DNA from 3 places in the Cohnella boryungensis genome. Region 2 is predicted to be linked to each of the others. Evidence: predicted binding sites of a transcription regulator. Region 2 holds the regulator's gene; each other region holds the start of a gene.
The links. Region 2 encodes NrdR, which represses ribonucleotide reductase genes. Its sites were predicted from a motif close to AACACNATATATNGTGTT; they were not measured.

Region 1: ACFO1S_RS12700 (adenosylcobalamin-dependent ribonucleoside-diphosphate reductase) is a predicted target of NrdR. The motif match lies at 5,496-5,513, and genes of this name have one in related genera.
Region 3: nrdI (class Ib ribonucleoside-diphosphate reductase assembly flavoprotein NrdI) is a predicted target of NrdR. The motif match lies at 6,644-6,661, and genes of this name have one in related genera.

Annotation. Positions count from the first base shown of each region.
Region 1 is NZ_JBHSED010000021.1:37,416-48,230, forward strand. It holds gene ACFO1S_RS12670 (divergent polysaccharide deacetylase family protein) at 1-433, shown strand, start outside; gene ACFO1S_RS12675 (N-acetylmuramoyl-L-alanine amidase family protein) at 412-1,089, opposite strand; gene ACFO1S_RS12680 (YqzE family protein) at 1,249-1,473, shown strand; gene ACFO1S_RS12685 (hypothetical protein) at 1,503-2,429, opposite strand; gene ACFO1S_RS12690 (YqhG family protein) at 2,585-3,469, opposite strand; gene ACFO1S_RS12695 (DEAD/DEAH box helicase) at 3,466-5,178, opposite strand; gene ACFO1S_RS12700 (adenosylcobalamin-dependent ribonucleoside-diphosphate reductase) at 5,600-8,170, shown strand; gene ACFO1S_RS12705 (GNAT family N-acetyltransferase) at 8,316-9,098, shown strand; gene ACFO1S_RS12710 (GNAT family N-acetyltransferase) at 9,053-9,274, shown strand; gene ACFO1S_RS12715 (immunity 51 family protein) at 9,278-10,045, shown strand; gene abc-f (ribosomal protection-like ABC-F family protein) at 10,420-10,815, shown strand, end outside.
Region 2 is NZ_JBHSED010000038.1:100,069-110,883, forward strand. It holds gene ACFO1S_RS18380 (type 2 periplasmic-binding domain-containing protein) at 1-323, opposite strand, end outside; gene ACFO1S_RS18385 (helix-turn-helix domain-containing protein) at 459-2,768, shown strand; gene ACFO1S_RS18390 (SDR family NAD(P)-dependent oxidoreductase) at 2,793-3,512, opposite strand; gene ACFO1S_RS18395 (DUF4253 domain-containing protein) at 3,555-4,313, opposite strand; gene ACFO1S_RS18400 (hypothetical protein) at 4,363-4,596, opposite strand; gene ACFO1S_RS18405 (hypothetical protein) at 4,705-5,133, opposite strand; gene ACFO1S_RS18410 (hypothetical protein) at 5,201-6,577, opposite strand; partial or broken gene ACFO1S_RS18415 (stalk domain-containing protein) at 7,075-7,263, opposite strand; tRNA gene ACFO1S_RS18420 (tRNA-Lys) at 7,487-7,562, opposite strand; tRNA gene ACFO1S_RS18425 (tRNA-Ala) at 7,577-7,652, opposite strand; gene nrdR (transcriptional regulator NrdR) at 7,806-8,267, opposite strand; gene ACFO1S_RS18435 (small, acid-soluble spore protein, alpha/beta type) at 8,378-8,593, shown strand; gene ACFO1S_RS18440 (lytic transglycosylase domain-containing protein) at 8,699-9,268, opposite strand; gene coaE (dephospho-CoA kinase) at 9,265-9,861, opposite strand; gene ytaF (sporulation membrane protein YtaF) at 9,874-10,569, opposite strand; gene mutM (DNA-formamidopyrimidine glycosylase) at 10,688-10,815, opposite strand, start outside.
Region 3 is NZ_JBHSED010000035.1:315,680-326,494, reverse strand. It holds gene mtnK (S-methyl-5-thioribose kinase) at 1-1,016, shown strand, start outside; gene mtnA (S-methyl-5-thioribose-1-phosphate isomerase) at 1,060-2,133, shown strand; gene ACFO1S_RS16935 (YunC family protein) at 2,138-2,452, opposite strand; gene ACFO1S_RS16930 (hypothetical protein) at 2,623-3,069, shown strand; gene nrdF (class 1b ribonucleoside-diphosphate reductase subunit beta) at 3,149-4,123, opposite strand; gene nrdE (class 1b ribonucleoside-diphosphate reductase subunit alpha) at 4,156-6,240, opposite strand; gene nrdI (class Ib ribonucleoside-diphosphate reductase assembly flavoprotein NrdI) at 6,227-6,586, opposite strand; gene ACFO1S_RS16910 (putative bifunctional diguanylate cyclase/phosphodiesterase) at 6,780-8,594, opposite strand; gene ACFO1S_RS16905 (DUF423 domain-containing protein) at 8,678-9,061, opposite strand; gene ACFO1S_RS16900 (hypothetical protein) at 9,133-9,588, shown strand; gene ACFO1S_RS16895 (permease) at 9,825-10,815, opposite strand, start outside.

The DNA.
Region 1 (10,815 bases), on a different contig from region 2:
TGCGGACGTGCCCCATGCAATCGGAATGAACAACCATATGGGCTCCAAAGCTACAGCCGATGCTCGCGTCATGACTATCGTGCTGCAGGTATGCAAGGAGAAAGGCCTCTTCTTCCTCGACAGCCGGACGTCCTTCAAAACGGTCGTGCCGAAGGTTGCGCGAGAAATTGGGGTTGTCACGCTCCATAACGACGTCTTTCTCGACGATGTATACACGAAGCATCACGTCCTGAAACAGATCGGCGTAGTCAAAAAGTTTCTTGGCAAAAACGAGCGCTGCATCGTCATCGGTCACGTCGGAGCGCCGGGACTTCATACCTCGGAAGCGCTCAGAGGCGCTATCCCCGAATTGAAGAGCCAAGCGGCTTTCGTTCCGCTCACCCGGATGCTGCCTGTACCCGATCCCCTCGCTCAGGGCGAGAAGGCCCGATAAGCGATAATTCCGTTCGCGATGGCGGCGGCTATCCGATTCTGCCCGGGAATCGAGGTCAGCATGGCGCGATCCTGGGGATCGCTGAGGAACGCCGTCTCTACGATGACGCTGGGGGCTTGTACCCGGTTAAGCAAATAAAATTTATCCGCGACCTGAGGCAGCCGGAATCTGCCCTGCTGGCGATTAAGACTGTCCTGAATAAAGCGCGCAAGCACGACGCTTCTTCCCTCGGCCTGATGGATAACCAGAGGGCCTCTTTTATTCCCCTTCGGCGACCAATTGACATGGATACTGACGAACAGTGAGGCGCCGATCTCGTCCGTCAAGCCTCTGCGCTGGGAAAGATCGCGTCGATGCCGGGAGCGCGACAGATGCCAGCGGTTGTCGTCGCTGAGCGCGTAATCGCCGGTACGGTTCAGAATCACCTTCAGGCCTTTGGCGCGCAGCAGCAAATACAGCTTCCTTGAAATGGCCAGATTAATGTCTTTCTCCAATATGCCATTCCAATGCGTTCCCCCGTCGATCCCTCCATGTCCGGCATCGATCAGGACATCGGCCGAAGGCAAAGCCCGTTTGACGCTAGGGGGGCTCCCGGCCCCGCTCCAGCCGCCAAGCAGCAGCATCGAGCAGCAGAGCAGACATAGTTTACGTAACACGCCGATTCATCCTCCTGTTCGTGACGACCAACTTGCTATAGCGTGACTCAAAAGCGCCTTCCTCATGCAACAGGCAAATGCCTCGAAAGCAGAAAGCCACGTTCGAGGGGATTGCCGATGCCGCATTCGGGCATGCTATGAACAAGGAGGGGAAGAAGCATGGACAGTTCCGAATACTTGAAGTACGTAACGGAGCGAGTCGTCAGCTACATGGACCGCTCCCCCGAGGAGCAGCCGGTAAAGCCGGCGGCGATGAGCAAGGAGCCCTGGCTGACGAAATGGTTCGGGATGGCTCCGATGGGGCTGATGCTATGGTGGGGCGGACGTGTGGACAGAAAAAACAAAACGCGCCCGGAGGCGCGTTCCGCGAATACGTCGCAATGATGCAATGAGACCGTACGAAGCTTAACGAATCAACGGTAAAATTGCCCTTGATCCAGCAGAGCGTCGAGGGGAGCAAAGCGCGTTCCGTTCATATCCATCGCAATATCCACACGGCCGTTCGACCAGCGCTGGTAGCCGATGACCGCTACTGCATACAGCATGGCATCGCCGAACGGCTCGGTTACATACCGCAGAGGCTTGCCTTGGTTCAGACGCTTCTGCAGCAGATCAACGTCTTTCGCGCGGAAAGGCGTTTCTTTGGTGAGCCAGGACAATCTATCATACGGATCGAAAGACTCATTCATTTGCAGGGTTTCGACACGGGCCTCTTTTGACACAGGGGCGGCTTCCGAAGCGCCATGCAAAGAAGACAACCGATCGTTCCAGTTCTTCCGGTCGACAGGAAGCTGCTCCGCGGTCTTGGCATCAAACCAATACGTATCGTTTCCTATGGAAACCTCCCATGCGGCGGAGAAGGGATGAAGATAATGCTTGACTGCCGTAATGGCCTCGGCCCGATTCTCCGAGACCAGTCCGCTGTCGATAAGGGAACGCTTCAGCAGCTGCGGGGAGAATAGCGGGAATGCGCCTACGCCGTATTCGCCTAGCCGGAACGTGCCGTCCGTCACGGCGTGCACGACCATATAGCCGATGTCATGACCATCCTTGGTGAACAACACGAGCCAGCTGTGCGTGCCGGGACCGAGCGCTTCGATCTGGGAATCGGCGGATTGCCAGCCGTGAAACGGCTTGCGCTCGGACAACTGCGCGACCCAATCCTGCACCTGACGCTCCAGCCGCGACGGAGCGGAGGCGCGAGACGCGGATTCGGAGTTCGCGGCGTAGGCGGTAGGGGGAGCGGCATACAGTGCCAGGCTGGCCAAGGCCGCAACGGTTATAGCGAACCGGCGGCAAGCGCGCATCCGGCTCTGCTTCGAGCTTGCGAATAACCACATGTCGATCACCTGCTGTTTCCTAGAATGGACAACCCTGTTCTCTGAAATTTATTGTATCGGACAAGCTTTGCCGAGGCTGTTAGAACCTGTCATGGAAGGAGTTCTGACGACGGTTCTATTTTTGCCGATTCACGGCGTATTTTCGCCAAGGCTGGCTAATCGATGCCCGGAAGGTGAAAAATACCGCAATTCAAGACGGAGGCGGAGACGCGCGGTCGATACTGCCAATCGATCTCTGCCTCTCTCTGCCGAAATCGGGCGGTCAAGAGTTCCTTCTGCTCCCGCTGGTCGGGATGCTCCATGTGCGCCAGCATCGGCTCGTAATATTGACGAATGCGCTCCAGCTCATCCTGCCTTCTTGCCTCGGCTTCGACCGCCCAGCCAAAGTCCGTATTTCGCAGCTTCCGTTCCAGCGCGGCTTCAAGCTGTACCATCCCCTTGCGCAGAGACAATCCATTCCTTAACAGGTGAACGTTCGACGGAAGTCGCGGCGTCAGCCTTCGATCCTTCAGCTTGTCCATGAAGCGTTCCTGGATGATGCCGGTAGCGAGGGAGATGCCCCAGTCGTACAGCTCTTCCCTTTTCATATCGCATTCATAGCCGACCTTGAAGTTCACGCCCAGCCATGCAGTATAGGGCAAGGAGCCGAGCGGGTCCAGCCTTCCGCGCGGCGGCTCTTCGAACAGCGTCACACAGCGTCCGGCATGCTGAACGACCTCGAAGAGCTGGTGCAGCCGCCGGGAGCCGAAGTATACTTCCTCCTGAATGACGCGGCCGGATTCGGTCATCACGTAGGAAATCGGAGACGCGTTCGTTCTATCGGCCATCGTCGGGTGCTCGAACGACCAGCGGTAGGTCATCGTCTCGGGCGGAGTGCCGGTGCGGTCGACAAAGCTCCAATAATAGGGACGGTTCGAAAGCGCCCGGTCCGCGTCGGGAGACAGCTTGACGGTGACGCTGGAGGGGCTTTTCTCGACGAAGTGGCACAGCTTGGACTCCAAATAACAGACGACAAAACGGTTAACCTGTTTGGGATTCATGTCGGCTTCTCCTGCAGCATTCGATTTTTCGTTTCCATCAGCGTATCCCCGAGCCCGTCGATTTTTCGGCGCAGCTCCTCGCCGTCAGCGGTTTCCAGCACGAGCTGGGCCAGACGCTTCTCAAGCGACTCGTCTTGCTCGAACAGCTGAATAATCTCATCCAGCTCGCCGATGACCAGCTCGAACATGTTGATCTTCTCGTGCAGCAGGTGAACGATATGCTCCTCAATCGTACCGATCGTGCAGAGATTGAAGATTTGCACATCCTCTGTCTGTCCGAGGCGATGAACGCGGCCGATTCGCTGCTCTACCCGCATCGGGTTCCAGGGCAGATCAAAGTTAATGACGTGGTGGCAGAACTGCAGATTGATACCTTCTCCCCCCGCTTCGGTCGCGATCATGACCTGCGCGCGCTTGCGGAACAGCTCCATCATCCAGTCCTTCTTCCCCCGGTTCATGCCGCCCCGGTAAGGCACGGCGGATAAGCCGTGATCCTTGAAAAACTTCAGCAAATATTCCTGCGTCGCCCGATATTCCGTGAAAATGATCACCTTGTCGTCAAGACTGCGAATCAGCTCGATCGTCTTCTCGGCTTTCGTATTGGCCTTAATGCTTTTGATCAGCTCGACGATTTCCCAGATGCGGGCGCGGAGCGGCGAATCCTCGGTCGTTTTCTTGAACAGGTTGATCAGGGTGAGGAAGACGGCATCGCGGCTGGAGCAGACCTCGCGCTGAAGCGTGACGAGCGACAGCATGCTGGCCATATCGCCGCTCTCGGCCGCTGCATGCTTGCGCACGTAATCGGTAACGCCGTCATAAAGCGCCATCTCTTCGGGGGACAAACGAAGCGTCACGTTGGTGACGACGCGTTTCGTGAACTCGACGCCGCCGTCGCTGCGGCGGTTGCGAATCATGACCTGACCAAGCGCCTCGTGCAGCTTCGCCTCGTTCTTCGGCACCCGGCGATCCGCGACGAAATTCGCCGCGAAATCTCCTTCGCCTCCGAGCTGGCCGGGCTTAAGAAGCGTGATCAGGTTGTACAGCTCCGACAGATCGTTCTGAACCGGCGTCGCGGTGAGCAGCAGGCAATATTTTTTGCGCAGCTCATTGATGAATTGGTAGTTGCCCGTTCGTTTGTTTTTCAGCTTGTGGGCCTCATCCACGATAATCAGGTCGAACTCGCTGTCCAGAAGCGCTTGGCGATGGGGATCGCGCTTGGCGGTATCCATCGAGGCTACGACAATGTCATTGTCCCAGGAATAAGCTTTGCGCTGCGCGACAGCCGGGATGTCGAACTTGCCGTTCAGCTCCCGCACCCATTGCAGCACAAGCGACGCGGGCACCAGAATCAGCGCCTTTCTGACCAGACCGCGAATCAAGTATTCTTTCAGAATCAGGCCGGCCTCGATCGTCTTGCCAAGTCCCACTTCATCGGCGAGAATCGCCCGTCCTCGCATCTCGTGAAGCACTTTGCGGGCGGTATCGATCTGATGAGGCATCGGCTCGAAGTGCGGCAATAGGGAAAGGCAGCGCAGTGCATGAAAGTCGGTCACCAAGGTCGCCTGCTCCGCCTCCAGAGCCAGCTGGTAGATGGACCAATCGTCCCAAGGGCCGTTGCGCTCCGCTCTGCGCTCCAATTCTTCGAATATTCCCCGATCGAGGTGCAGGTCTACTAGAGGATGAAGCTTGCGCGGCGGGGAATCGGGAATTTGCCCGGAATAGGGAGGCTTGGAGACGCCCGCTGGCGACTCGGTAGACGACGGGATAGGGGATGATGCCTCATCGGCGGCCGATAGGCCGACGGGGGTGGGACCGGAGTGTGGGATTTGCAACGGTAAAGTCCTCCTAAGCGGTAACATCTCAACTCTTTCTTTAGTATGAGCAAACGCGCGGGATTCAAAACAAATCTGTGAAATGATCGGCGGCAGGCAGTGCTCGAAGTCATGGAGAAGGCGATGTAGAGATGGCGGAAATTCACGGAATATTCATAAGGGGCACCAAATGTGGGGGGTTATAATGGTTTTCGGACACAATATATTGTACAATTTACATATGCGAACGATTGTCGCGCGTCGTAAATCAGAGGACAGCTATTCATTTTTGTGGAGAGGGTGTGCCGGATTGAACACGATGCAGGGAAGACGGCTGGAAGGATTAAGCGAGAAAATATTTTTGGACCGGTATGCATGGAAGAACGCGGACACGAACGAGACTCAGGTCGGCGACGTCGTGCTCGTGCTGACGAAGGACGATCCGAAATTTCCTACGAAGGACGTCGGGGAAGTCGTCGCGCGCGAGGGGGCAAAAGTAACGGTCAAGCTCCGCAACGGAGAGCTTGTCGAGTCTACGGTGGAGAAGCTTACCCTTACGATCGAAAAGACGCCGGAAGAGATGTGGTCGCGTCTCGCTAAAGCGATGGCTTCCGTTGAGGATACGCAAGAAAAGCAAAAAGCCTGGGAAGAGAAATTCCGTTGGCTTCTCGAGGACTGGAAGCTCGTTCCGGGCGGCCGCATCGCTGCGGGAGCGGGAGCCAGCGAAGAGCTGACCCTGTTTAACTGTTATGTGATCCCATCCCCTCACGACAGCCGCGGAGGGATTATGCAGACGCTGTCGGAGATGACCGAAATTATGGCTCGCGGCGGCGGAGTCGGCATCAATCTGTCTTCTCTTCGGCCGCGGCGCGCCATCGTCAAGGGCGTGAACGGCTCTTCCAGCGGGGCGGTCTCCTGGGGCGGACTGTTCAGCTATACGACCGGACTGATCGAGCAAGGAGGCAGCCGTCGCGGCGCGTTGATGCTGATGATTAACGACTGGCATCCCGACGTAGAGGATTTCATTACCGTTAAGCAGACCATGGGCCAGGTAACGAACGCGAACTTGTCGGTATGCGTGAGCAATGCCTTCATGAAGGCGGTTAAGGAAGACGCCGATTGGGAGCTGGTGTTCCCGGACGCCAAGGACCCCGAATATGACGAGTTATGGGACGGCGACCTGGAGAAATGGAAGAGGCTTGGCAAGAACGTCGTACCCTATCGGACCGTTCGCGCGCGCGACGTCTGGAAGAGCATTATCGAGGGCGCGTGGAAATCGGCCGAGCCGGGCGTTGTTTTTATGGAATACTACAATCAGATGTCCAATAGCTGGTATTTTAATCCGATTATCTGTACGAATCCGTGCGGAGAGCAAGGCCTTCCCGCGTGGGGCGTATGCAATCTGTCGGCGATTAATCTATCCAAGTTCTACGATGCGGAGAACCACGACGTGGCTTGGGATGAGCTGTCGCAGGTCGTCAAATACTCCACCCGTTTCCTGGACAATGTCATCGACAAGACGCCGTATCATTTCCCGGAAAATCAGAAAAACCAGCAGAACGAGCGTCGCGTAGGCTTGGGGACTATGGGGCTGGCGGAGCTGATGATTCGACTGGAAATTCGCTACGGCAGCCCGGAGAGCCTGGAGTTTCTAGACAAAATCTACGGCTTTATGGCGCGGGAAGCCTACCTGGCCTCTACGGAGATCGCGGCGGAGAAAGGCTCTTTCCCTGCCTTCGAGGCTGAGCCGTTCCTGCAAAGCGGATTTATGAAAAATATGGTCGAGGTGTACCCGGAAGTCGGCGAAGCGGTCGCCAAGCGCGGCATGCGCAACGTTACCGTCATTACGCAGGCGCCGACGGGCTCCACGGGGACGATGGTAGGGACCTCAACGGGCATCGAGCCTTATTTTGCCTTTGAATTTTTCCGTCAGAGCCGTCTCGGCTTCGATAAGCAGCTTGTCCCGATCGCTCAGGAGTGGAAGGACGAGCATCCGGGCGAAACGCTGCCGGAATGGTTTGTTACGGCGATGGACTTGTCCGCCAAGGATCACATTCGCGCTCAGGCGGCGATTCAGCGCTGGGTCGACAGCTCGATCTCCAAGACGGCGAATTGTCCGTCCGACTTCACGGTCGAAGAGACGGCCGAGCTGTACGAGCTTGCGTTCGAATTGGGCTGCAAAGGCGTGACGATCTATCGGGACGGCAGTCGGGACGTGCAAGTTCTGAGCACGGCCAAGGACGAGAAGAAGGAAGCGGCTCAGGCGGAGGCCGCCGTCGGCGCAGCTGCCGCGAGCTCTCCCGCAGAGACGCTCGATGCCGCGTTAAACGTGAACGTGACTCCGCAGCAAAAGCAAACGTTCGACAAAGCGTACAAGAGCCGTCCGAAAATTTTGCGCGGCGCGACCTACAAATATAATACGCCGTTCGGAATGGCTTATATTACGGTGAACGACATCGACGGCACGCCGGGCGAGATTTTCCTGAACGTCGGCAAAGCCGGCTCCGATGTCTTCGCGATGGCTGAAGCGCTCGGACGGGTCTGCTCGTTGTTCCTGCGCTACGGGGATCATGGCGACAAAGTCCAACTGCTCGTGAAGCATCTTAAGGGCATTGGCGGCTCCGGCGCCGTCGGCTTCGGTCCGAATCGCGTCGAGTCCATCGCCGATGCGGTCGCTCAAGCGCTCGAAACCCATGCCGGTCTCGCCGATGGCGAGCAAGCGGCGGCGGTCGAGACGCCCATCGCGGCAACCGGCTACAACGTCCTGTCCGACAAAGCGCGAGTCGCCTACACGTCAAAGGATCTGTGCCCCTCCTGCGGCTCGGCCTCCCTGCTGAACGTCGAAGGCTGCAAAACGTGCGGGAATTGCGGCTATAGCAAGTGTAACTGAGTCGCAGCAGGTGAGAATAATTCGTCAGATAATTACTTCTATCACGAAGCAGAAATTGATTTGTCACCAGATTTGAACATAGTTGTCATCGGCCTGAACCCTTGATCGTTCGGGAATACGACAATCGGACCAATAGAGGTGTCACATGAAGATTATCCGTAACCCGTGGTTGAAGCTTAGAGAAGGAATCTGCCAAGAAGACTATGACTTGATTAACAGACTCCAAGAACGGTGCATCCGCGAAGACCAGACGACGCTGAAGCTCGAATTGGACTACAAGCTTGGCATAAACACAGGGAAAGACTGCGCGGGGATCCGCGAAATCAATGAATTCATGTATTTTGACGGACATGAATTGATTGGCTATATAGGGGTTTGCGAATTCGGCGGCGCAGATACACCGCTCGAAGTGAATGGCATGGTTCATCCAGAATACAGGCGGCAAGGCGTTTTTGGGACACTAAGTAGGCTGGTTTTGGCAGAGTGGAGGCGCAAATCTCCCAAAAGTATGCTTCTCTTAAGCGATCGGAAGTCAGAAGCCGGGCGAGCGTTCATCCAAGGAACCGGAGCAAGGTATCATCATTCGGAGCATGAGATGTATCTGCGAGTGAATCGACCGGAGATACACAATGACTTAGAGGGCATTATATTTCGAAAGGCGACGAATGCCGATGCGTGGGAGATTCACCGGCAGAATGCGATATACTTTGGCGACAAGCTGGGGGAAGAGGAGACAAGCGATCTAATGGAAGGGATGATCTTACCTGAGGAGGAAGAAAAGAGGGGCATGACCATCTATCTTGCAGAAGCGGACCAACAGGTCATTGGGAAAGTCCATATCCAGCTGTCCCCGGCATTGGGGGCATCTATGGTCTGGGCGTTCTGCCCGAGTATCGCGGCAAGGGATATGGAAGAGCGACTCTCTTGAAGGCGATAGATAAGTTGAAGGAAGCGAACGCAGGGGACATTATGCTGCAGGTGGCCGTGGAGAACGCCAATGCCCTCCGGCTCTATCAATCCTGCGGTTTCGTGGAGACCTCGACGATGGATTATTATGAGCTACACGCCGCGATAAGCCGCGAAGTGTCAAACGAAAAGAGGTAGAGCATGGAAAAAGATCTGTTGAAACAGCTAAACCTTTGGCATAATGATCGCGAGTATGAAAAAATCGCAGATCGGATTTTGGAAATTCCCGAACCGGACAGGGATTATGATTCGGTCAGTCATTTGGCAAGAGCATTGAATAATTTGGAACGTTACGAAGCGGCAGTGCAGCTGCTTTTGACGATGGAGAAACAAGGTGACAAGGACCCTCTTTGGCACTACCGTCTAGGCTATTCCTACTACCACCTGAAACAATATGAAGCAGCAATTAGAGAATTCGAAATTGTGAATAAGCTAGACCCCGCGGATAAGGATGCTTTGATGTTTATAGAATGGAGCCGACAAGAAATCGGCCAAATGAAACGTAAACGAAAGCAGTTAGTACAGGCAGAGAGTGAACAGAGTAACGATATCGGGATAGGAAAAGTTCCCTTGGCAGAAAAAGTAAAACCATTTCTGTTAGTAGAGCATAATAATGGAAAATCATCAGTCATTTTGGCTATTGGTACGTATAAAGATGAAGTTTTTCAAACAAGAGCCGACGAGGGATTTGAGGGCAACGGTTACGATTGGGGTTCTCTGGCTGCTGTTTTTCTTGAGGAAAGGATGCCTCAGTTGATGGGTATCGTACATTTCGACCCAGAAGCAAGTATGTTCTGCGCTTATTCAGACAACAGAGAGGCTTTACAAAGTTTTTCCATTGGATTTAAAGATGCATGCGAGGATGACGCTGTAATCAGGGATTTATTCTCTCGCGCACAATTGGATTGATCTCGGTATGAAGGAGCTGGCTGCGACAGCTCCTTACGCATTTTGCAAAAATAATGGTCGGGTGAACGTTGCCGAGGCGTATTTGGTTGTAGTATAGTTGGAATTAATTACGTAAAGGGAGGTGAAGGTAGGATGAATCGGGAGTGTGTGAATAATCAAGTGAGCCGGCTGCCCATCGCGATGGCTGGCATCGTTCATGGTTATAAGCAAGACGGGAGAAGTCTGTCCATTTTTAATCATACGATTTCACAACTCGCGAAAAGGCTCCTACCTTAACCTGAACGGATCGAACCGGACTGGACGTAGGGAATTTTCCCTGCGTCCTTTTTTTATGGTACTCAGACGGGTAGGGCCTCGTATTAGGAGGAACCCACTTGTTAACGATAAATTGTCAAAACGTAAAGAAATACAACGCCGCCCAGCTCGTCTTGGAAAATGTAACCTTCGAACTGCATCACGGTGAAATAGCGGGGCTCGTCGGTCGCAACGGGTGCGGTAAGACCACTCTGCTACGCATGATCGCCAAGCTGGACAGACCGGACGAAGGAATGTTGGCTGTTCGAAAGAATGCGCGTATCGGTTATCTTCAACAAATACCGGAATTGGAAGCCGGTACTACAGTCATGGAAGTGCTGGTAGCCGGGTTCCGAGAACTGCTCGAGTATCGGGAGCGGATGACAGTTCTCGAATCGGCGATGTCATCGCCGGATCTGATTCCGGAACATTTAGAGGCCTTGCTCATAGAGTATGCGAAGCTGCAAGAACGCTAC
Region 2 (10,815 bases):
TTGTAGTCTGTGTACTTGACGAAGGTCGCCTTCTTCAACGAATTCGTCATCAGGGACGTGTTCATCTTGTCCGAGTAGATCCCATCCGGCACCCACTTGATGTCCAGACGGGTGTCCGTCAGCCGTTCGATCTCCTTGATCAGCGCCGGGTCCGGCGCATGAGGAAAATGCAGCGGAGCCATAATGCTGACCAGCGGACGATCGTCGGCCGATTGTCCGGTTGTCGTCGGGCCCGCGCAGGAGGCCAGCGAGAGCGTTGCCAGCAGAGCGGCCGACATCACGCAGCCGAGCTTCAGCAGACCGTGCAGATTATTGGCTGCCATCGCGAATCCTCCTTGTACATGCTGGATTTATGCAGGAATCTAAGAAGATGATTATCGATGGAGCAGATGATTATTGTTCGGATTGTATCCGAGGCTTACAATAGAACTATCTTAGGACATAGGGTGTTGGCTTGTATGCGTTCATTCAGTTTCCTCACCAGGATGACGATCTTCGGATTTTTGCTAAGCACGCTTCCGGTTGTATTCATCGGCGTCTTCTCTTACATCACATCCTCCAACCAAATACAAAATCATGTAAATAAAGGAAATCTCCAGCTTCTCACGCAAATTAATGCCAATGTAGAACAAATTCTCACAACTGTCAATCACACCTTGAATCAGACGATCAACTCGACCGTTCTCAAGAAGGCGATGGTTACTCCGCTGACCGTGAACGATTTTATGCTCTACGACAACATCAGGAACGAGCTTCGCCACATGCAATCGTTCGATACGAAGGTCGAGGACGTCATCCTGGTGAACGAGCGTCAGAACTGGATGATTAAAAATTCCGGACTTTATCCGTTCGATCAATACGAGCATTACGACACGCTGAACGGCTTGGTGAAATCGGACGCTCTAGCCAACTGGATATTGACTCCGACCAGCTGGTTCTACAGCGAGGAGAACGCTTCGAACGTCATGTGCGAATACAGCATCAGCCTGGTCAAGAAGCTTCCCGTGAACGGCTTGGAGAAATACGGACTCGCCATCGCGAACATTCCGACCTGCAGCTTGCAGGAACTGCTGAATGCGAGCCCGGAACAGACCGATCGGATGATGGTCGTCGACGAGAATTATCGCATTCTTATTCATCCCGATCCTGCTCTCATCGGCAAACCGATCGCCGAATCCGGGTTTGCCGCCGTTGAGCAATTGCAGAGCTCGTCTGGACAAATCAAGACCGAAATCGATCAAAGCTCGTATTCCGTGACCTATTACCGCTCTTCGTTTAACGACTGGACCTATCTCTCCTATACTTCGATCGCTAGTCTGACGCAAGAGTCCGATAAGATCGGAAGGTATACGTTGTACGTTTGCCTGCTTCTGCTGCTGATTACGATGACGCTCGCCTGGCTCGGCTCGCGCCGGATGTATTCTCCGATTCAATCGCTGCTAAAGCAGGTCAGCGACAGCTTTCCGGGAATCGGCAGGAAAAGCTCGAACGAATTTCAAGTGATCGGCGAACAGCTGCGCAATCTGTTCCAATCCAAATCGCAGCTGGAGAAGGAAGTTCACCAGCATATCGGGCAGGTTCGAACGTATTTCCTGATCAAGGCGATTCAAGGCAACGTTAAGCTGAGCGAGCTGTCGGAGCAACTGCACAGATTCGGCTATGGCGAGCAGCTGGAGAAGTGGAGGACGATGGTCGTTCTGACGCTGCAGATCGATACGCTGGAGGGAACCCGTTACGAGAAGAGAGACATGGATTTGCTGCTGTTCGCGATCCATAACATTATTGAGGAGATGCTTCCTTTCCCTCGAAGGCTGACGCCGGTAACCCTCGACTCGACTATCGTGACGATACTGGGCAGCTCCAGCGAGGCCGACGGGGAATTCAACGCTTCCTTATATTCGGTGACCGAGCAATTGCAGCAGAACGTACAGCGCTATCTGGGCCTGCAAGCCAGCATCGGCATAAGTCTGACCTTCGATTCCTTTTCGAATCTGCCTGCGGCTTACCGGGAAGGGCTGGAGGCTTTGAAGCATCGCTTGAAGCTGGGCAAGGGAATTATAATTCAGTACGAGAACCTGAACTCAGGCAATCATTATTTGAACATGAATTACCCGACACTGGTGGAGAACGAGCTGATGGACGCGATCAAGCTTTGCGAGGCGGAGAAAGCGAAGGAGCTGCTGGCCCAGTTTCTCGTGCCCGTGTTCCATGCGGATTTGTCCCCGCAGGAGTGCCAGCTCCCGCTGGCGCGGCTGCTCAACAACCTGCTCATTGTCGTGCAGGAATCGGGCATTCGTCTGAATCAAATTCATCAGGCCAGAAGCTCCTTATACGAGGAGCTTCTGGAGCTCAATACCGCGCCCGAGATCGAGGACTGGTTCTGGACGATTGTCATCCATCCGATGATCCGGGTATTCCGGGACAGACAAGAGGCGCAATACCACAATATTTCCGAGAAGGTCATCGATCTGGTCCAGCATTACTACGACACCGATTTGACGCTGGAGGATTGCGCGGCGAGGCTGCATTACAACGCCAATTACTTGAGCAGCGTGTTTCGCAAGGAAACCCGCATCTCCTTCACCGAATACTTGACCTCTTACCGGTTCAACATGGCCAAGAAATGGCTAGCCGAATCGGATATGCCGATTAAGGATATCGCCGCGCGGCTGAGGTACACCAACCCGCAGAACTTCATCCGCTCCTTCCGCAAGCTAGAAGGCATGACTCCCGGCCAATACCGGGACAAGAAGACTGCGGGTGGATAAGAGAAGGCATAGCCGAATCAGAGGTCACGCATTGACATCGGTAATCGCCGGAATATGAATTTCTTTGACGCATGCGACTCTCGACAGGCTGACAATACACTTTACGATCGACACGATATCCTGTACCGGAATCCTTGTGCCGTCATATTCGGCAATCGCCCGTTCAGGACCTTCGTCATATGGAATTTCAGCCGCCAGCTCTCCCGGATTAATGCAGGTGACCGCAATGCCGTCCTGGCGCACATGCTCCCTTAAGGCGTTGGCAATGCCGCGCAGTCCGAACTTGGAGGCGACAAACGAGACTTGAGCGTTGTTCGTATGATCCAACCCGGCTGTCGAACCGATCAAAATCAACTTGCCCGCTTCCGATCGACGTAAATTAGGCAGCAGCACCTGGATGCATATAATCGTTGACGTGATATTAACATGGATGATATTGGCTATATCCGTTGGCTCGTCCTTCTCAAAATCATAATGGCTTTCGAAGCCTTCCTTCTCCCAAATGCCCACGTTGTACACCAGGACATCTATTTTTTCTTCCTGCAGGGCATTCGCAATCCGCCGCGAGGCATCCGGCTGCGCCAGATCTGCAGCGATCCAGGTCCGCTTGACGCCATCCTCGCGCGCCAAGCTGGCCGGCTTGCTTCTGGACACGATCCAGACCTGATCCCCCTGCTCGGGGAGCCCTTTGACAAAAGCATCTCCTAATCCCTTGCTCGCTCCAAAAATAATATAGTTCTTCATTCTATCTCCTTGTGTAATTCGATAATCGGATGCATCTTCAGGTCAATCCCACCAAAAATGCCAAATCTCTTGCTTCATTAAATAATCCGCATATTGCCCAATAGAATCGAAGGACTCCAGTACATATTGACAGAACATAAAATGCTCCTTGGCCAGCCCCAACGCCTCTGCCTCCGATGCAGGGAGCCGCTGGGCCCGAACCGCCCATGAGGACTCCGTTACGGCAAGCGGCACGATCCCGTAGGCGTCTTGCCAATGCTTGAACAGAACCGCCTGGTAGACGGGCTGCGGACATTCATTGTAGCCCCCCATCGGAATGATCAGCGGAGCATGAAAACTTTCATCCGGCTGGAGCGCAAGCAGCAGTGCGCCGTCCTCGGCACGGGAAGCAGCCCACTCGCTATCGATTGCGGGATACGCATACTTCGCCTCCACCCGCTGCTCGTCCAGCATCTCGTGTCCTTCCCATACAAGCGCATACGCCGCATAGATGCCGGCCTCGTCCTTGTCGTCCAGCTTTTTTTGTTCAGGAGGCAGCTCTACGTCGTGCAGATAAGCGCTTACGATGCTGCGCAGCGCATCCAGCTTCGACATGCTCTTGACCGACGCCAACTGCGTCCCGACAAATGCCGGCAGAGAATCTTCCTCCTCCAGCGCCTCCTCCATCATCTCCAAAATGTTGCTGCTGGACAGAACCAGCAGGGGCGTCCTTCCGTCTTGTCCTTCTAAGGGGAACGCCAAATCCTCAATGTCGCTTCTCGTACAGTTATACGGCTTAAGCAGCTCTGCGATTTCTTCCATGTCTGTTTCCTCCCCTATCTATTCTTTTCTGCAGAATACTCGTCTTTCGTTAATTAAAGGGAATGTACCATATTTCCGCATCGAACGAAAGAAACGTCCTATCCGCCGTACTCCTCTTCCGGATGTCCGAGTTTCGCACGTAAGGCAGCGCCTCGTCCTCCTGGTTCTCGGATCGATGCAAATAAGCGACGCGATGAAGCGCAACGGAGGTTTTGCCCGATCCGGCCACGCTCTGTATGATCAATTCGTCATGGACACCTTTCTCTCCATGGTCCATATTCACAGAAAGCGCCCGCAATTTACGCGGGCGTAATTGGATCAACATGTATTGAGGAAACTTTCGTGGTTTTTACACGTTGCCTGGTTAATTAAAGGCTACAGCGTATTTTCATTAGAATTCATCTAAGTCTATATCTAAATCAATGATTTTCTGTTCACCATCAATCGTTAATACTGTCTGAGTATAAAGTACTTTATCTTCAGGAAGTATATTTATCAGTTTGTCCTTATCGTAACTATATACTTCATTCTTATCTAATATCTTTTCGATACCGACAGAACTGACAACAAATTCTGGACGATTAGAGCGATCTCCGAGAACTGTAACAACCAAAGGATCGGTGTGGATGATCTCAATAGAGTTGTCCCCTGTATACACCAATTCTGTATGAACTTGAACTTTCGATACTTCTACTTTTTCGACTTTGACTTGAAGTGTAATTAGCCCGGATGAAACTTCCTTAATTATAATATTGTTCTCTTTGCTTTGACATCCGATTACTAAAAAAAGAAAAAAGCTTAAAATGATCATTCGTTTCATTTTTTTCAATCCTTTCTGCAAAAGCAAGAAATGAGACTCTGTTAACAGAGTCTCATATTATTAAAAGTTACGGAAATGATACGTTTGCAGTCAAAATCTGAGTCATGCCGAGGTCAGTGAATACCCTATTTGCTTTGGAGTAAAAATACCAAACATTGGTTACACCACCGCTAAGCACCCCATGAATCTGTCTCTTTTCGGGCGGTTCATTTGGTACTCTGGCATACACAGAACCTCCGCTATCTCCACCCGTAGTCTGATTATTGTCAACTTGAACCACATTCGTAAATGGCGTTTGACCGCTATCATACGAAGTCTGATAATCAGAATCAATTATGGTCCCACATGTCGGGCACTCGTTTTTCCTGCCGACAGCACACACATAGGTACCTACCGTATGGTCTTGATTCAGTACGTAGCTTACAATATTTACATTATCAGTATCAGTATTCTGGATTTGTGCACTTGCCCGATTTGCAGCGATTTGAATCGCAAGAATATCGGATTGTCCTCCATAATTTCTGTAAGCGGCTGTTCCCATACTGGATCCACCTTGAGTCCATGTACTAGCAAGCGCTCCGCAATGAGCAGCAGTAATCGTATAATATAGGTAAGTACCATTTGACTGTTGTTTTCTTGCGTTGAATGCTGAGCTGCATATTACATTAGAAGTTGGACTTGTTGGTCTATCAATACCTAGCCCACCTCTTAAATAGGTTGAATAATTAGTTCTAGTGTTGAAGGGCTCAGGCACATTGGGATTATAAATATATTCGACATGGTTCTTAGCAAAATCAGATAGACGACTCTCTATTTCATCAGTATATGCTAGGTCTTGGACGCCTATAATGACTTTATTCTTTTGAAGAGAAACACTTGAATCCGTAATAGGGAGATCTTTAAAAAGTGGCGTAAGTTCATTTTGAATACTCAGAAGCTCATCGTGATTGATACTCGCATTATAAAAACTCACGCGATCTGATAAAGAAAATGATTTCAACATTTGATCAGCTATGTAACTATTTTGTTCTAAATCGACAATTCCAATCTTTATTTTTCCATTGTCTTTATTATCAAGATAAAGACCTGCAAAGGACTTCCTCCAATCTTGGTTAATTTCTTTATTAGAAGTAATTATATTACCGATCTCTTCAGGATAGATCAATTTTCTCAAGTTTGAAGCCTCACCGAGTAGCGATTCACGTATATTCATTTCAGCAACCTCTTCATCACTCAATGAAAGACCATAAATATTTCTTGTATCCCGATACTCGGATTTAGAGTTGATATTACGCACATCAGAAATATTAGTATTGAAGCCAAGCTTCGCTCTTAGTCTCAGGCTTGCATTCAAATTTTCATCTCCGTCATTCGAGTCACCAAATACCGGTGCACTGGTTAAGAGTAAAACCAGCATGGCAACAAATAGAACTACCTTTTTCATTACATTTCCTCATTCTAATTTGTTTTATGAATCAAACTCAAATTAACCATTATCCCCCTCCTTTTTATATATTTGTAACATGTTGGAACATAAGTTAAAATGGACTTTAGTATGAATTTTCTTTCTATTTTTTAGGTTTATTCATTATATTGCTCATCTGTTACCTACTATTGCTTCTAGTTCTGCAACTTACAAGATTTTCACCCTAGACTCACCCGTTTCAGCTCTAAAAAACAAAAACCCCATAATTGAATTAAGGGGTTCAAACTCATGATGTCTGTTTGTGGGCAGTAAATGCTGAAGCACCCGGCAGTCTAAAACTTTATTTTCACCGAACATGAAGATGTGCGATTCCGCTGGAATCCCGCACCGGGTTACCGCTCCCCAGAAAATAGCGGCTGTATTCATGGAATATAAAAACCGCAGACCTCATATACAGAAGTCCTGCGGCATACGGACATACATTCCTATAATTTTGGCTTTCTAAATTACTAACATCACTTTGCAAGTTTCTCGACAGACGTGATGATTGCTGTAGACGTTGCGTTCTCCCAACCTACTTGTGCTGCTACTAAACGGAGGGGTACCATTGTGTTGCCGCTGTTTATTATAGCTGGGGTTACTAATGTCACCGATTCACTGTTTACTGTGGCGGTGTCTTTGCCGATTGTTAGGATGATATTCGCAGTGCCTTTGCTTGATCATGGCTCCCAGTTTCTCGAAAATCGCTCTCATCGGAACCAACCTGTTACCCTCGGAAGAGAGAACTGCCGATTGGGGGATAGGTGCTTATTTTAATATAGCTATATCTACGCAAAAAGGCAGTTTCTTCCTTTATATCGAACAACAGTTTAAACACTATTGAAATGCAAAAAAACGGCATCTCTGCCGTTTCGATTCGAACGATGATGGTGGGCTCTCAGGGATTCGAACCCTGGACCAATTGATTAAGAGTCAACTGCTCTGCCAGCTGAGCTAAGAGCCCGTCTTGAAAAATATTGGTGGACCCTAGCGGGATCGAACCGCTGACCTCTTCGCTGCCAGCGAAGCGCTCTCCCAGCTGAGCTAAGGGCCCGTAATTGGCGACAAAAATGAGTTTATCACAATACTCTAACCACTGTCAACGGCTTGCCTGCAAAAAAATAAATTTTCTTCGCCCTAACAGTAATGCGCCGGAGCTGCGCGCAGCAATCGCGAATTCAGCCCCGGTTTTCGTTCGCAGTCTTCCTTATATACCGTGCTTGCTCATGAGCGTATTCAGCTCTTTCAGGAACATATTTATGTCCTTGAACTGTCGATATACCGAAGCAAACCGAACATAAGCAACCTCGTCCACATGATAAATATGCTCCATGAGCAGCTCGCCGATCATCCGGCTCTCCACTTCGGCAAGCGCGGTATTACGCACTTCCCGCTCCACGTCGGAGACCACGACTTCAAGCTGGCCGACGGACACCGGCCGCTTCTCACAGGCGCGGAGCAGGCCCCGAAGCAGCTTGTCCCGGCTGAACTCCTCGCGGCTGCCGTCTTTCTTGATGACCATCAAGGGCGTTTCTTCAACCGTCTCGAAAGTCGTGAACCGGCGGCTGCACTTCTCGCACTCTCTTCGACGACGAATCGATTTGTTATCGTTGGCCGGTCGGGAGTCCAGAACCTTCGTTCCGTTGTAATCGCAATAAGGGCACTTCATGTCGCTGATTTCGCCTCCTTCGACTTTTTCTTAATTTCCAAGCCTTCCCTTACATGATCGGGAAAATAACGCACATAATACAGTTACCAACCGCAAGGAGGTGAACACACATGGCCGGACAAAACAACAACAGCAATCAATTGCTCGTCCCTCAAGCGACTGCGGGCTTGAACCAATTGAAGTACGAAGCCGCTCAAGAACTTGGCATCGCCATCCCTCAAGATGGTTACCAAGGCAACATGACTACGAAGGATAACGGTTCCATCGGGGGACACATTACCCGCCGCTTGGTGCAAATCGCCGAACAACAACTGGCAGGCCGTTAATCCCGCGATCAATCCAATACCGAAGGCATTTCATAGAGGAAGCTTTGGGGCCTTCGCTCCAAGGCTTTCTCCGCTTTATGCGACGATTGCGCGGGAAGTGCGCATTCACAGCGTTTCGTAAATGTCCTGATACTTCTTATAATAATACAACACACGTTGTACATAATGTCTAGTCTCTCCGTAAGGGATATTCTGAATCGTCCCTTCCTTGCCGTCCCATACGCCTTTGTCCAGCCATTGTCTGACTTTTCCCGGCCCTGCGTTGTACGCCGCCAGCGAAAGCACGAGATTCGCGTCGAACTGACGGTTCAGCTCCTTCATATACCAGGAGCCCAGCGCGATGCCCGCATGAGCCTCGGTCCCCGCCTTCTCCACCGTAATATCGCCGAAATCGCCCTTCTCCAGAATCCAGGAGGCCGTGTCCGGCATAATCTGCATAATGCCCACCGCTCCCTTGCGGGAAACCGCCGATTGCTTGAAGTTCGACTCCACCCGGATCACGGCGGCAATGAGCAGCGGGTCGAGCTCGTACAGCTCGGCATTGCGTTTGATCTCCTCCTTGAAGGAGATCGGGTAGATCCATTTGCCCAGCCAGTCCGACTGGATGAACAGCGCGCCCAACAGGATAAGCAGCAGAGGAATGATATAACGCTTGCGTCTGACTCTCCGCTTCATCCTAACCCCTTTTCCCGCCAGAAACGCGCGATCTGCTCCGCCGTCTCCGCGAGTGACCCGCTATTGTCAATGAGAATATCGGCCCGCTGTTTTTTCTCCTCGATGTCCATCTGCGCTTGCAGCCGCTTGTCCGCTTCTTCGGCAGACAGCCCGTCGCGCTCCATTAGCCGGCGCAATTGCGTTGGCCGGGGAACGTACACGACCATCACCTGCTCGAAGTAGCCTTCCAGCTTGGATTCATACAGCAGCGGAACGTCTACGACGACCAGCTTGTCCGGCTCCGTCGTTTCGTAATGCGTCATTCGAGCTTTCATGACGGCCCGAATGGCGGGATGCGTGATCGCCTCAAGCGCTTTGCGCTCCGCCGCATCCGAGAAGACGATCGCACCCAGCTTCTTGCGGTCCAGCGCTCCGTCCTCCAGAAGCACGGACGGCCCGAAGCGCTCCGCAATTTGTTGCAGCGCCGGCTGTCCCGGCTCGACAACCTCGCGGGCGATTCGGTCGAGATCGACCAGAATCGCCCCGCGTTCCGTAAGCAGCCTGGCTGCCGTGCTCTTGCCGGTGGCAATGCCGCCCGTTAATCCAATATTCATAAGCCCTCTTCCCTATACAAACAATTTGAGTATTCCCATCGTAATCAGAATAATGCCGGGGAGCATGGACAGTTGCCTCACCCAACGCCACTTCGACGCCCAGAATCCGACCTTCGTTCCCGACCACAGGAATAATCCGCTGGAGGCTGCGATCAGCACCGCCGTCAGAATGGGCGGAAAGCCGACCAATGCGGCGCCTATTCCCGCGCCGAAGGCGTCCAGCGACAGCGCCGTCCCCAGCAGAAAAGCCTCTCCCGCGCTGATCGTTCCGGAGCGGTCCACATCGGCCGCCGACGGAGTACGAAGAATTTGAATGATAAACCCGAATAGTTGAAGCTCCAGCTTGACGACGGGAGCGTTATTGGTCGTTTCCGTCAATTCCGTATCGCGATGCTTATACGCGTCCATGTCGCCTTGGGTGCGCTCTTCGCGCTCGCCGCTGCGCATGAACTGGATTAAAGCCGCAAAACCGATTCCGATCAGAATGACCGCGCCGACGACGGAAGCCCCTTGCGGCGGAATCCATTTCGCCATGGCTACGCCGACCAGCATAGAGAGCAGCAGGATCAGGCCGGAGCACAACGAAATAATCATTACGGACAGAACGGGAATCTTGATCTTCCTAACGCCGTAGGTCATGCCGACGCCAAAGCCGTCCAGACTGACCGCGAAGGACAACAACAGAAGAGAAGCGACATGTGCCATCATAACGGATTTCCCCCTGCATGGATGCGATCCCGCTCTCCCGTGTTCGGAAGCCGGGTACTTTCCATCCTATGCAGGTAACCGCGCGAATGCCCCGCCGCCTTCGCTTAATCGCGAAGTCTTACTGTCCTGCGCCTTCCAGCCGTCGCTTGACGGCGTGAGAACGCGGCTTCAACGATCCTCCGGTCAGCGAAGCGCGGCCGCTGCCTCCCGGAGGCTTCTGGCACCTCGGGCAAATGTGCGTTCCGC
Region 3 (10,815 bases), on a different contig from region 2:
TCGTCGGAGAATCGTGGCCTCTGTCGCTGGATCGCGCCCGGATTGAAGGCGAAGCTCTGATCATTCAGGATAGGCTGGCCCCCGGACTTGTACCGACAGTGCATCAGGTCGATCACGATCTGGCGTTCACGGTGATGGAGGACTTAAGCAGCCACGTCATTATGCGCCAAGGCCTGATCGAGGGCGGAGTCTATCCGCTGTTCGCGGAGCATATTTCCGACTTTCTCGCCCAAACGCTGTTCTTCACGTCCGATCTCGGCATGAGCCAGCAGGAGAAGAAGCTGCTCTCCCGCTCCTTCGTCAATCCGGATCTGTGCAAGATTACCGAGGATTTGATTTTCGATCATCCGTATACGAATGCCGATACGAACAGCTTCGATGCCCATCTTCAAGGAGAAGCCGAGCGTCTCTGGGCGGATGCCGGCCTTCATCTTGAGGTTGCCTTGCTGCGCGAGAAATTTCTGACCCATGCTCAAGCGCTGCTTCACGGCGATCTCCATACGGGAAGCATCTTCATCACGGAGCAGTCGACGAAGGTCATCGACCCCGAGTTCGCCTATTTCGGTCCGATCGGCTTCGATATCGGCGCCGTTATCGCGAATCTGCTGCTCCATTATGCCGGCCAAGAGCATTGGTCCGCGGATGCGAAGGCCCGCGCCGAGCGCAGACGTTATCTGACCGACACGGTTCGCGACATCTGGATCGCCTTCGACCGGAAATTCCGCGCGCTGTGGCAAGAGCACGGCACGGACCGAATCGCCAAGACAGTCGGTTACGAAGACGATTATATGCGCAGACTGCTTCAAGACACCGCAGGCTTCGCAGGCGCTAAAGTCGTGCGCCGGATTGTCGGCTTGGCGCACGTCGCCGACATCGACAAAATTCCGGACCCGGCGGTCAGAAGCAAAGCGCAACGGATGGCTCTCGCCATCGGGACCGCTCTTATTAAACGCAATCGCCAAATCACATCTATCGAACAGATCATCGAAATTGCCGATTCTGTTTCAGAAGCCTGATTAAAGGGGAATTTTCTGGAGAGAATCGAGAGGAGCAAGCCTTATGAGCTTATTATCGCAGCCGCCATCGAACGAAGTGCTGCAGTCGTTAATTTGGGAGAACGATGCCCTGTCCTTGTTGGATCAGCGGCTTCTTCCGGAAGAGACCGTATACTTGCATCTGACGACGACGCAAGAGGTGTGGGAAGCTATTCGCGAGCTGAAGGTGCGGGGCGCTCCGGCCATCGGAATCGCCGCCGCATATGGGGTTGTGCTCGGTCTGACCGGCTTCGCAGGAGATTTGGCCGCCTGGCAGAGCGAAGTTCGGCGTCATGCCGATTACCTGGCTACCTCCAGGCCAACGGCCGTCAATCTGTTCTGGGCGCTGGATCGGTTGAAGGCGCGCGCCGAGACGCTGGGGTCCTCCAGCCTTTCGCCGACAGAGGCAACGGATGCGCTGCTGCAGGAGGCTAAACAAATTCATGCAGAAGACGAGCTGACCAACCGCAAGATCGGCGAGCACGCGCTGACGCTGTTCAAGGATGGGATGGGCGTTCTTACGCATTGCAATGCCGGCGGACTGGCTACAGCCAAATACGGCACCGCGCTGGCTCCCTTCTACCTGGCTTTGGAACAAGGCATTCAGTTAAAGGTATTCGCCGATGAAACCCGGCCGGTGCTGCAAGGAGCTCGTCTTACCGCTTTCGAGCTGCAGCGCGCGGGCGTCGACGTCACGCTCATCTGCGATAACATGGCCGGACATGTCATGTCCAAGGGCTGGATTCAGGCGGTTATCGTCGGAACGGATCGCGTCGCAGCCAACGGCGACGTCGCCAACAAGATCGGCACCTATAGCGTAGCCGTGCTGGCGAAGGCCCACAACATTCCGTTCTATGTAGCTTGTCCGCTCTCGACCATCGATCTGTCGACGCCGACCGGCGCCGACATTCCGATTGAAGAACGGCATCCCGACGAAGTGGCATTCGGCTTCGGCAAGCGCACCGCGCCAGAGGGTGTTGCCGTCTACAATCCCGCTTTCGACATTACGCCAAGCGAGCTCGTAACCGCGATTATTACGGAGAAGGGCATTGTCAATGCGCCTTATGATGAGACGCTGCGCCGGCTGTTCGAAAGCTAAGCGCTCAGTAAATCGCCTGCGCCATTCGGCGTATGGCCTCACGGCCCTGCATGCCCGCGACGATTCCCAGCGCTTGCGCCGCATCGGTTACGGACTCCAGAGGCGCATCGAGCAACTGCTCTATCGTCTTGACTCCAACTGCGCGGCCAGCCACGATTCCGCGTTCCCGCAGCTTTTCGTTGAGCAATTGCACATCAAGCGCACCACACATAATATAGCCGGGGCCGGCTGTGACCGCAAGAAGCGTTGTTTTCGGCAATAGCACCTCAACGCCGACCGCCGTGCAGTCTCCAATCTGCAGCGGAACTACCTTGACCATATCTGCTCCCTCCCGCCCTGCTCGCCGTAGCGTTATGAATATAACATATGCGTGTTAAGAACTATTTTTCAGGGCATTTTGACCTATACCTCTATATTGGGCTTTCATAAAGTGGTATATTGGGTAATGGGATAAATGAACTACGCTTTTTGATGGAGGCATCTTTAAAAATGAGTCAAACCTTTACACAAACCGATGGCTCCCACGCTTTCTTAGTCGAGATTAACATCTCTGCCCCGAACCGAGGCGCCGCTTTAAAGCAATTGCTCCAGGAGCTCAACAAAAACAATTTCGACGATTACCGCATTGTGACGGATACCCGACCCGCAGCGACGGAGAAGAAAACTAACCCGCCGCCCAAGAAAGCCGTATCTCAACCGACGGAATCCCCCAAGCCACCCAATCCTCCCGATCCGCTGGAGCTCCGTATCCGTTTTTTTATCGAGACCAGCAAGCTGATCCGGATCAATATAAACAAGGGACGCGGCGTCAAGCTGAGCATTCCTTGCCGAATTCTGAACTACGACTCCGACAAGCATCTCATCACCGTATACCACGTCGATGAAAAGCAAGTATACACGGTCGGATTGAACGAGATCGACGATTTTATCGAGTAAGCGCGGCGCTTCGCACCCGCGAACGCCAAATAAAAGAGGATTCGCTCAGGGCTTGGCCCTATCCGAATCCTCTTTTATTTTATTTGGAATCAAAATCAAACTGGAAATCGTCGTCCGTCATCGCTTCCACATGAATCGTTCTCACGTAGCCGTTGCCCTTCTTGGAGAAGAAATCGTGCTGCTTCGTGCGCGTGCTGATGCCGTTGAACACGATCGGATTGACTTCCTCTTCCTCGAACACCGGATCGAAGCCCATGTTCATGAACGCTTTATTCGCGTTGTAGCGAACAAACTTCTTAACCTCTTCCTCCAGACCGATCGCCGTATACAGCTCATCGGTATACTTCTCTTCGTTCTGGTGAAGATGCATGAGCAGTCCGTAAAGCACCTCGTAGACTTCCTTCTGCTCGGTCTCGTCCAGCTTGCCGTACACTTCCTGCGCAAGCACGCCCACGTACAGGCCGTGGATGCTCTCGTCGCGCAGAATAAGGTCGATCACTTCGCCGCTGCTTGTCATCTTCCCTTGTCCGGCCAAGTAGAGCGGGTAGAAAAAGCCGCTGTAAAACAGGTAGCTCTCCAGCAGCACCGAAGCGGCCATCGCCAGGAACAGGCTTTTCGGCGAGTCGATATTATTGTAATACTGCACAATCGTGTCGGCTTTCGTCTGAAGGCGCGGATTCGCTTCGACCCAGCGGAAGACGCTGTCGATCTCTTCGGTCGTCGCCAAAGTCGTGAAGATGCTGCTGTAGGACTTGGCGTGAATTTGCTCCATCATCGCCATGAAGCCCAATACGGCTTTGCGCTGCAGGCCGTCCACATGCTCGAGAATTCTCGGCATGCCGACTCCGCCTTGCACCGTGTCGAGCAGCGTCAGACCGCCCAGCACCTTCATATATAAATCCCGCTCCTGATCGCTGAGATTCATCCAAGCCATCTTGTCGTCAGACAGCGGAATTTCCTCATCCGTCCAGAACTGCATAATGTTCTGGTTCCAGAACGTAATCGTGAAATCGTCGTCCGGACGATTCCAGTTAACGGCTTTTAAAGCACACATCGAATCGATTCCTCCTAATGCCTATTGCTTCCTTACACCGAGCAGGTCACGCACTCTTCCACGGACAGTCTGTTCGTGCGAGTGTAATATAGAGATTTAAGGCCTTTCTTGGCCGCATAGACGTAATAGCGAGAGAGCTGACGGGTAGTCACGTCGCTGTTCACGTGAAGGACAGTCGAGATCCCTTGATCCACGTGAGGTTGAATTTCGGCAATCAGGTCGATGACCTTGAACTGGTCCATCTGATACGCCGATTTATAGAAGAAAATATTGTCCCGGCTCAGGAACGGCATCGGATAATACGTCGTCGAGTTCGCGTAGGTGCGGGTCTCGATCGGTTCGACGATCGGCATGACGCTCGAAGTCGCGTTCTGAATGTAAGAGATGCTCTGCGTAGGCGCGATGGCCAGACGATAAGCGTGATACAAGCCATGAGCGGCAACGTCGGCCTTCAGCAAGGCCCAGTCTGCCGGAGAAGGCACCTCAATGCCTGCGAACAACTGCTTGACCCGCTCCGTAGCCGGGCGGTAATCCGTCGACAGATAGCGATCGAAGTATGTACCCTTGGCGTATTCGGAACGTTCGAAGCCTTGGAAGGTCACGCCCTTGTCTCTGGCGATCTCCATGCTCTTCTCGATGGAATGGAAGTTCATCATCATGAAGAAGGTCCGAACGAAATCGCGCGCTTCCGCGCTCTCGTATGCGATTTTGTTCTTGGCCAGATAACCGTGCAGGTTCATGGCGCCAAGACCGACGGAATGCAGCTCGGAGTTCGCCTTGGCGACTCCCGGCGCGTTCGCCACTGTCGTCATGTCGCTGACGGCAGTCAAGCCGATAATGCCCTCGTGCACCGACTCCTTAATCTTGCGCGTATCCATGACATTCGCGATGTTCAAGGAGGCGAGATTGCAGCTGATATCCTTGCGGATGGTATCGGGATCGGAGTAATCGCCGATCTCCGAGGTTTCCTGCAGCTGGAAAATCTCCGTGCAAAGATTCGACATTTTGATGCTTCCGATATCTTTAAGCGCGTGGGCGCGGTTGGCGTTCGATTTGTTCATAATATAAGGATAGCCGGACTCCAGCTGGGTCGTGGCGATCTTGCCGAGCATATCGCGCGCGCTCATAATCGCCTTTTTCTTGATCCGATCGTCGGCGAGCAGCGTGTCGTACATCTCGTCCATATCTAGATCGTCCAGGTGCTTGCCGTAATTCTTGAACACTGTGTAAGGAGCGAAGACGTACAGCGTTTCGTTCTTCTCCGCCAGCTGATAGAACTTGTCGGGAACGATCAGGCCGATCGACAGCGTCTTCAGGCGCGTTTTCTCGTCCGCGTTAATCTTCTTGCTGTCCAGGAACTCCATGACGTCCCAGCCGAAAATATTATAGTAGCCGGCGCCCGAGCCTTTGCGCTGGCCCATCTGATCCGCGTAGGAGAAAGCGTCCTCCATCAGCTTCAGAACGGGCATAATGCCTTTGGCGGCTCCTTCTACCCCTTTGATCGTTTCGCCGCGTCCGCGCACCTTGGACAGGTTTACCGCCACGCCTCCGCCGATCTTGGAAAGCTGCATGCATGTGCCGATCACGTAATTGATCGAATTAAGGGAGTCGTCCATCTCCAGCAGGAAGCAAGAAACCATCTCTCCCCGGCGGCTCTTGCCCGCGTTCAGGAACGTCGGAGTTGCCGGCTGCAGCCGCTGCTCCATCATGGAGGAAGCGAGCGCGCGCGCTACGTTGAAGTCCCCTCTGGCCAGATGCAGCGCCACGATGGCGACCCGATCCGGAAAGTGCTCCAGATATTGCGTTTTGTCATCCGTCTTGACGGCGTAATCGGTATAAAACTTGGAAGCGGCCATGTAAGACTTGAATTGAAACCCGTATTCATGCGTCAATTCATAGACTTGCGCAACCTCGCGCTCTGTATAGTGACGATAGACATCTTCGTAAAAGTCGTTATCCACCATGTACCGGACTTTTTCTCCCGCGTTGGCGAATTTCACGCTCTTGCGGTAGACGTCCTCCATGAATTCGGCTACGGCCTCGCGGTCCTTGTCCAATTGGAAGAACCCTTCCGTATCTCTTTGCATAAGCAAGTTGTTCAGCTCAATATGACGCAACTGCCTGCACCTCCTGTACAAATTTCTCAACATCCCGCTTTGTCCCGGACAATTCGAACTTGCTGATGACGGGCACCCCGTACATCTCCGAAATTCGGTCGGCGCTGAGCGCGAACCCGTCCCCCCAGTTGCGGTTCCCGCTGGCGGACACTCCACGCAGCTTCTGATGATGTTTCTTCAAGAAGGAACTGACCTTGTCCGGCACCTGGCCGAACCCGGTCGTATAGGTAACGAGAATGAAAGGCTGGTCGAGATCTAGCGATTCCTCGATTTGCACCGCAGGCAGTTTTAACTTCTCTACGAACCTCCGTACGTTACCTGTCTTGGAATCATAGACGACCAGCATGCTTTCATTCTCCTTTCGCGTTCTCAACACAATATGTATAGCGACTTTATTCAATTTATATCAATATATTGTGTGTGTCAATGAGAAAGTTGACCTATAATCCGACCGGGAAGAAGCCCGTTTTTTAAAGCAAAAAAAGAAGAGAAGCCGCCAAAGCGCTCCTCCTCCTCAGCCTTCACGCAGCGGGTGAAGGCTAGTGGTATGCAGGTAAAGCAGGTCGGTTAACCTTCTCCATGAGCAGCGCGTGAGCGCTGTTGCTGGACAGGGGAGGACTGCCGAAATAGCCCTGCATTTCGTCGCAGCGATGAGAACGGAGGAAATGAACCTGATCCTTCGTCTCCACCCCCTCGGCGACAACCTGCATCTGCAATTTGTGCGCCATGGAGATAATCGCCGCCACGATTGCGGCGTCGCTCGGGTCCTGCTTAATATCCCGGACGAACGAACGGTCGATCTTCAGCCGCCCGATCGGCAGGGTTTTCAAATAATGGAAGGAGCTGTAGCCCGTCCCGAAGTCGTCAATGCTAATGTGGAGTCCCATCTCCGTCAGCTCGCGCAGATCCTGCGAGGCGCGCTCCACGTCCATCGTCATGCTCTCCGTAATCTCCAGCTCCAAATAACGGGGATGCAGGCCGGTTTTCTCCAAAATGCCGGAAATTTTCGACGTCAGGTTTTTTTCCGTAAATTGCCTGAACGACAGATTGACGGATACCGGAATGCGAAGCAGCCCTTCGTCCTGCCAAGCCTTGTTCTGCCTGCAAGCTTCCTCGATCACCCATTCTCCCAACGGCGCAATAAGCCCGCTCTCCTCGGCTGCGGGAATAAAATCGCCGGGGAAGATCATTCCCCGCTCGGGATGCATCCAGCGGATAAGAGCCTCCATGCCGACAATCTGGCCGGAAGCGAGGTCGTATTGCGGCTGGTAGTAGAGCACGAACTCCTTGTTTTCCAGCGCTCTGCGCATTTCATGCTGAATCGTCAGCTTCTCCATCGCGACATGATCCATGTCCTCGGAATGCTGCAGGTAGCCGTTCTTGCCGTTTTCCTTCATCCGGTGCAGCGCAGTATCGGCCCTCTTGAGCAATGTAGCCGCATCGTCCTCGCCGCCGCTGCAAGCGACTCCGATGCTGACCGTAATATGTACGGGAACGCCTCGCAGCTCGAACGGCTCCTTCAGAACGGACAGAATCTCCTGCAAGCGTTCCTGCGCCTCCTCCGCGCTGCTCAGATTGTCCAGGCAGGCCGCGAATTCGTCCCCCTCCATGCGAGCCAGATCGCCCGGCTCCGACAAGCTTCGGCTAAGCCTCTCGGCAATCTGCAGCAGCAGCATATCCCCGAAGTCCCGTCCGAAAGACGCGTTCACCAGCTTGAACTGATCCACGTCGATATAGCACACAGCGAGCATCGAGCCCCTCATCCGGGCCGACGCCAGCTTTTCCTCCAGCCGTTTCTTGAAGTACTGACGATTCGGCAAGCCGGTCATATCGTCGTAATAGGCCATATACCGGATTCTCTCAAGCGAGCGCCTGCGTTCGCTGAAATCCTGAATAAACGCAAGTATGCCGATCGTTCTGCCCCTTCTTATGAGCGGAGAGGTTTGAATAAACAAATCTATCGCGTGTCCCTGCTTATGCTTCACTTTGATTTCCTGCGAGATTTGCTCCCCTTGCAGCGCACGCAGAAACAGCCCCCGAACCGCCTCCTGCATGTCCTCGGCGATCAGCGACAGGAAAGGCTTTCCGCTCACTTCATGCTTACCGTAGCCGATCATGTCCGCGGGATCCCGATTAATATCCAGGAAGCGGCCTTGGCGATCGATCAGCGCGAAAGCGATCGGGCTATGATGATAAAGCGACTCCAGCACTTCCGGCGGATAGGAAGAATCAGGCACTGCGGCCCGGTAGCGATTGCGCGAGAACAACCAGCCCAATGAAGCGGCGCTTGCGGTCAATCCAGCAACGGCGGCAATACCCGCCAGCCAAAGTCCATCGTTAGACCATGCGTTCACTCGGCTCCATCCTTCCTCCGATTGGGAATAGTTGTGTCAACGCAGCTTCTCTATTATAGGGTATTGGGCGAACGGGGAGCGATTTATTTTGCCTGTTTCTTGGGCTGACGAGCCGCCAGGGCCATGCAGATCCAGCCCGAGATGAACGCGACGCCGCCGATCGGGGTAATCGCCCCAAGTATCTTGATTCCGCTGAGGGCAAGAATATAGAGGCTTCCAGAGAACAGAACGATGCCCGCGACAAGCAGCCTCGCCGCCCAGACGGCAAGCTTGGGCGAGGGCAGGCGGTCCATCAGCAGGGCGAGAAGCAGGATGCCGATGGAATGGAACATCTGGTACTGCACCGCGGTATCGTAGACATCAAGAGCGTCGGCCGTCAGGCGTTCCTCCAGAATGTGCGAGCCGAATGCGCCGAATGCAACAGAAAGCATAGCGATAAGGGCCCCAATTTTTGTATACTGATTCATGTAGAGTATATCCTCCTTGTGAACAGGGAAACGATTTACTATCTATCATATCGCGAATGAGGTGGAAAGTCATGAACGACCCCCATGAAAAGAATGAACAATTTGCAAAACCGTACGGTTTCACTCCGGTGCAGCACCCGAACAACGAGCCTTTGAAGCACAGCGGGCTCGGAATCGCCTCGTTCGTTCTGGCGCTCGTGAGCATCGCATCCTTCGTCATCCTGTCCATCGTGTTCGTCGGACTCTTGACCGACGCAGTCGATTTTACGCAGATCGTCGATGCCAACGGCAATCGGCTGATGACAGACGAAGAGCTGGTAGAGAAAATTCAGCCGCACATCGGTTTTCTGGCATTCTATCCGTTTCTCTTGCTGATGGTGCTGGTCGGGCTTATTCTGGGAATTGTAGGCCTGGCGCGTCCGGGACGCAAAAAAGTATTCGCGATCCTCGGAACCGTCTTTAACGGTCTCCCTTTGCTGTTCGTCCTGCTGCTTCTGGTTGTCGGCCTTGGGGCGGGGGCGGCATAACGGCAGTCGCGAAGGCTCTCCGAACCCGATTACAACGACTTCGCTGCTCGGCCGGAGGCAGACGTTTTGTATCGCGCCATCTTCTTTCCGATCGTTCAAAAAAACCGTTCTTCGGCAAGCGGCGGGCTCGTCCCTCCGTTTGACCCAAGAACGGTTTTTGCCGTTTTCCATCACAGGGAAGGCTGCGAAAGGGCGCTTCAACGACTTGCATCCGCAGCCCTTCCCGTCCGAATTCTTTACGCTTCCTCCGGCACGACAGAGAAGGCGGCGCATGCCCCCGGGCTCAGACGGACCTCGTAGAAACGTTCTCCCGTCTGGCCGTCCATTCGGCTCAAGCGCGGAGGACGGGATCCTGAGAGCGGCGCAAGCGTACAGCCGCCCGGCACGCGAATTCGCCAGACTTCCGGGTCGGAGCGGAACGACTCCACAACAAGCGCGTCGTTGTCGTACAGAAACAATCCTGCGCCGCCAACCCCTTCCAGACGGCACGTCAGCGAACCGGAAAGCGCCTTGCGAATTTCGTTCAGAACGGCTGCGGGGAGCTTGTCCAAATCCGCGAAGTTGTCGGGGACGACCAGGGTTTGAATCGTTCCTTTGCCGTAATGGTCGTACATCAGCACCGGAAAGTTGTTGTCCCCGTTAAAGCCGACGATTCTCTGCCATGTCCCGTTCGTAGAATAGTCGAACACCGGAAACGAGATCGACTCCCCGTCCGCGAAATCGCGGAAGGTGCAGGACTCCGTTACAATGCCGTAGCGGCCTGCGGCAATCCGCTTGCCTGTCGGCTGCAGCGTGGTCAGGTGCTCGATTCCCCTCCCCTGCATCGCTTCGATGAAGCCGGAGGTCATGACCACCTCGCCGCCTTCTCTGGCATAATCCTTGATTTTGACCAGCACGTCTTTATCCTTCGCGGAAGCGGCCGTTACGAGTACCGTTGCGCCCTCCCCCGGCTCTGGGAAAAAGGGCGACGGCTCCATCGGCAAGCCCAGCATGCCCAGGTAATTGACAAGGTGATCCTCCCCGCGGGCATGATGAGGATCGTAGGTCCGAATGCCGACCGGCGTGCCAAGCTCCCCGGCTCCTCCGTCCAGCTTGTCCAATTGGAAGCCGAGCGCCGGCACGTAGACGGAATCCTTCAGGAGACCGTAGCAGAATAAGGTTAGCTCGCGGGCTTTGCCGAATACCGTTAAATTCGCCTGCTCCAGATAATAGTCGATATACGTGCAA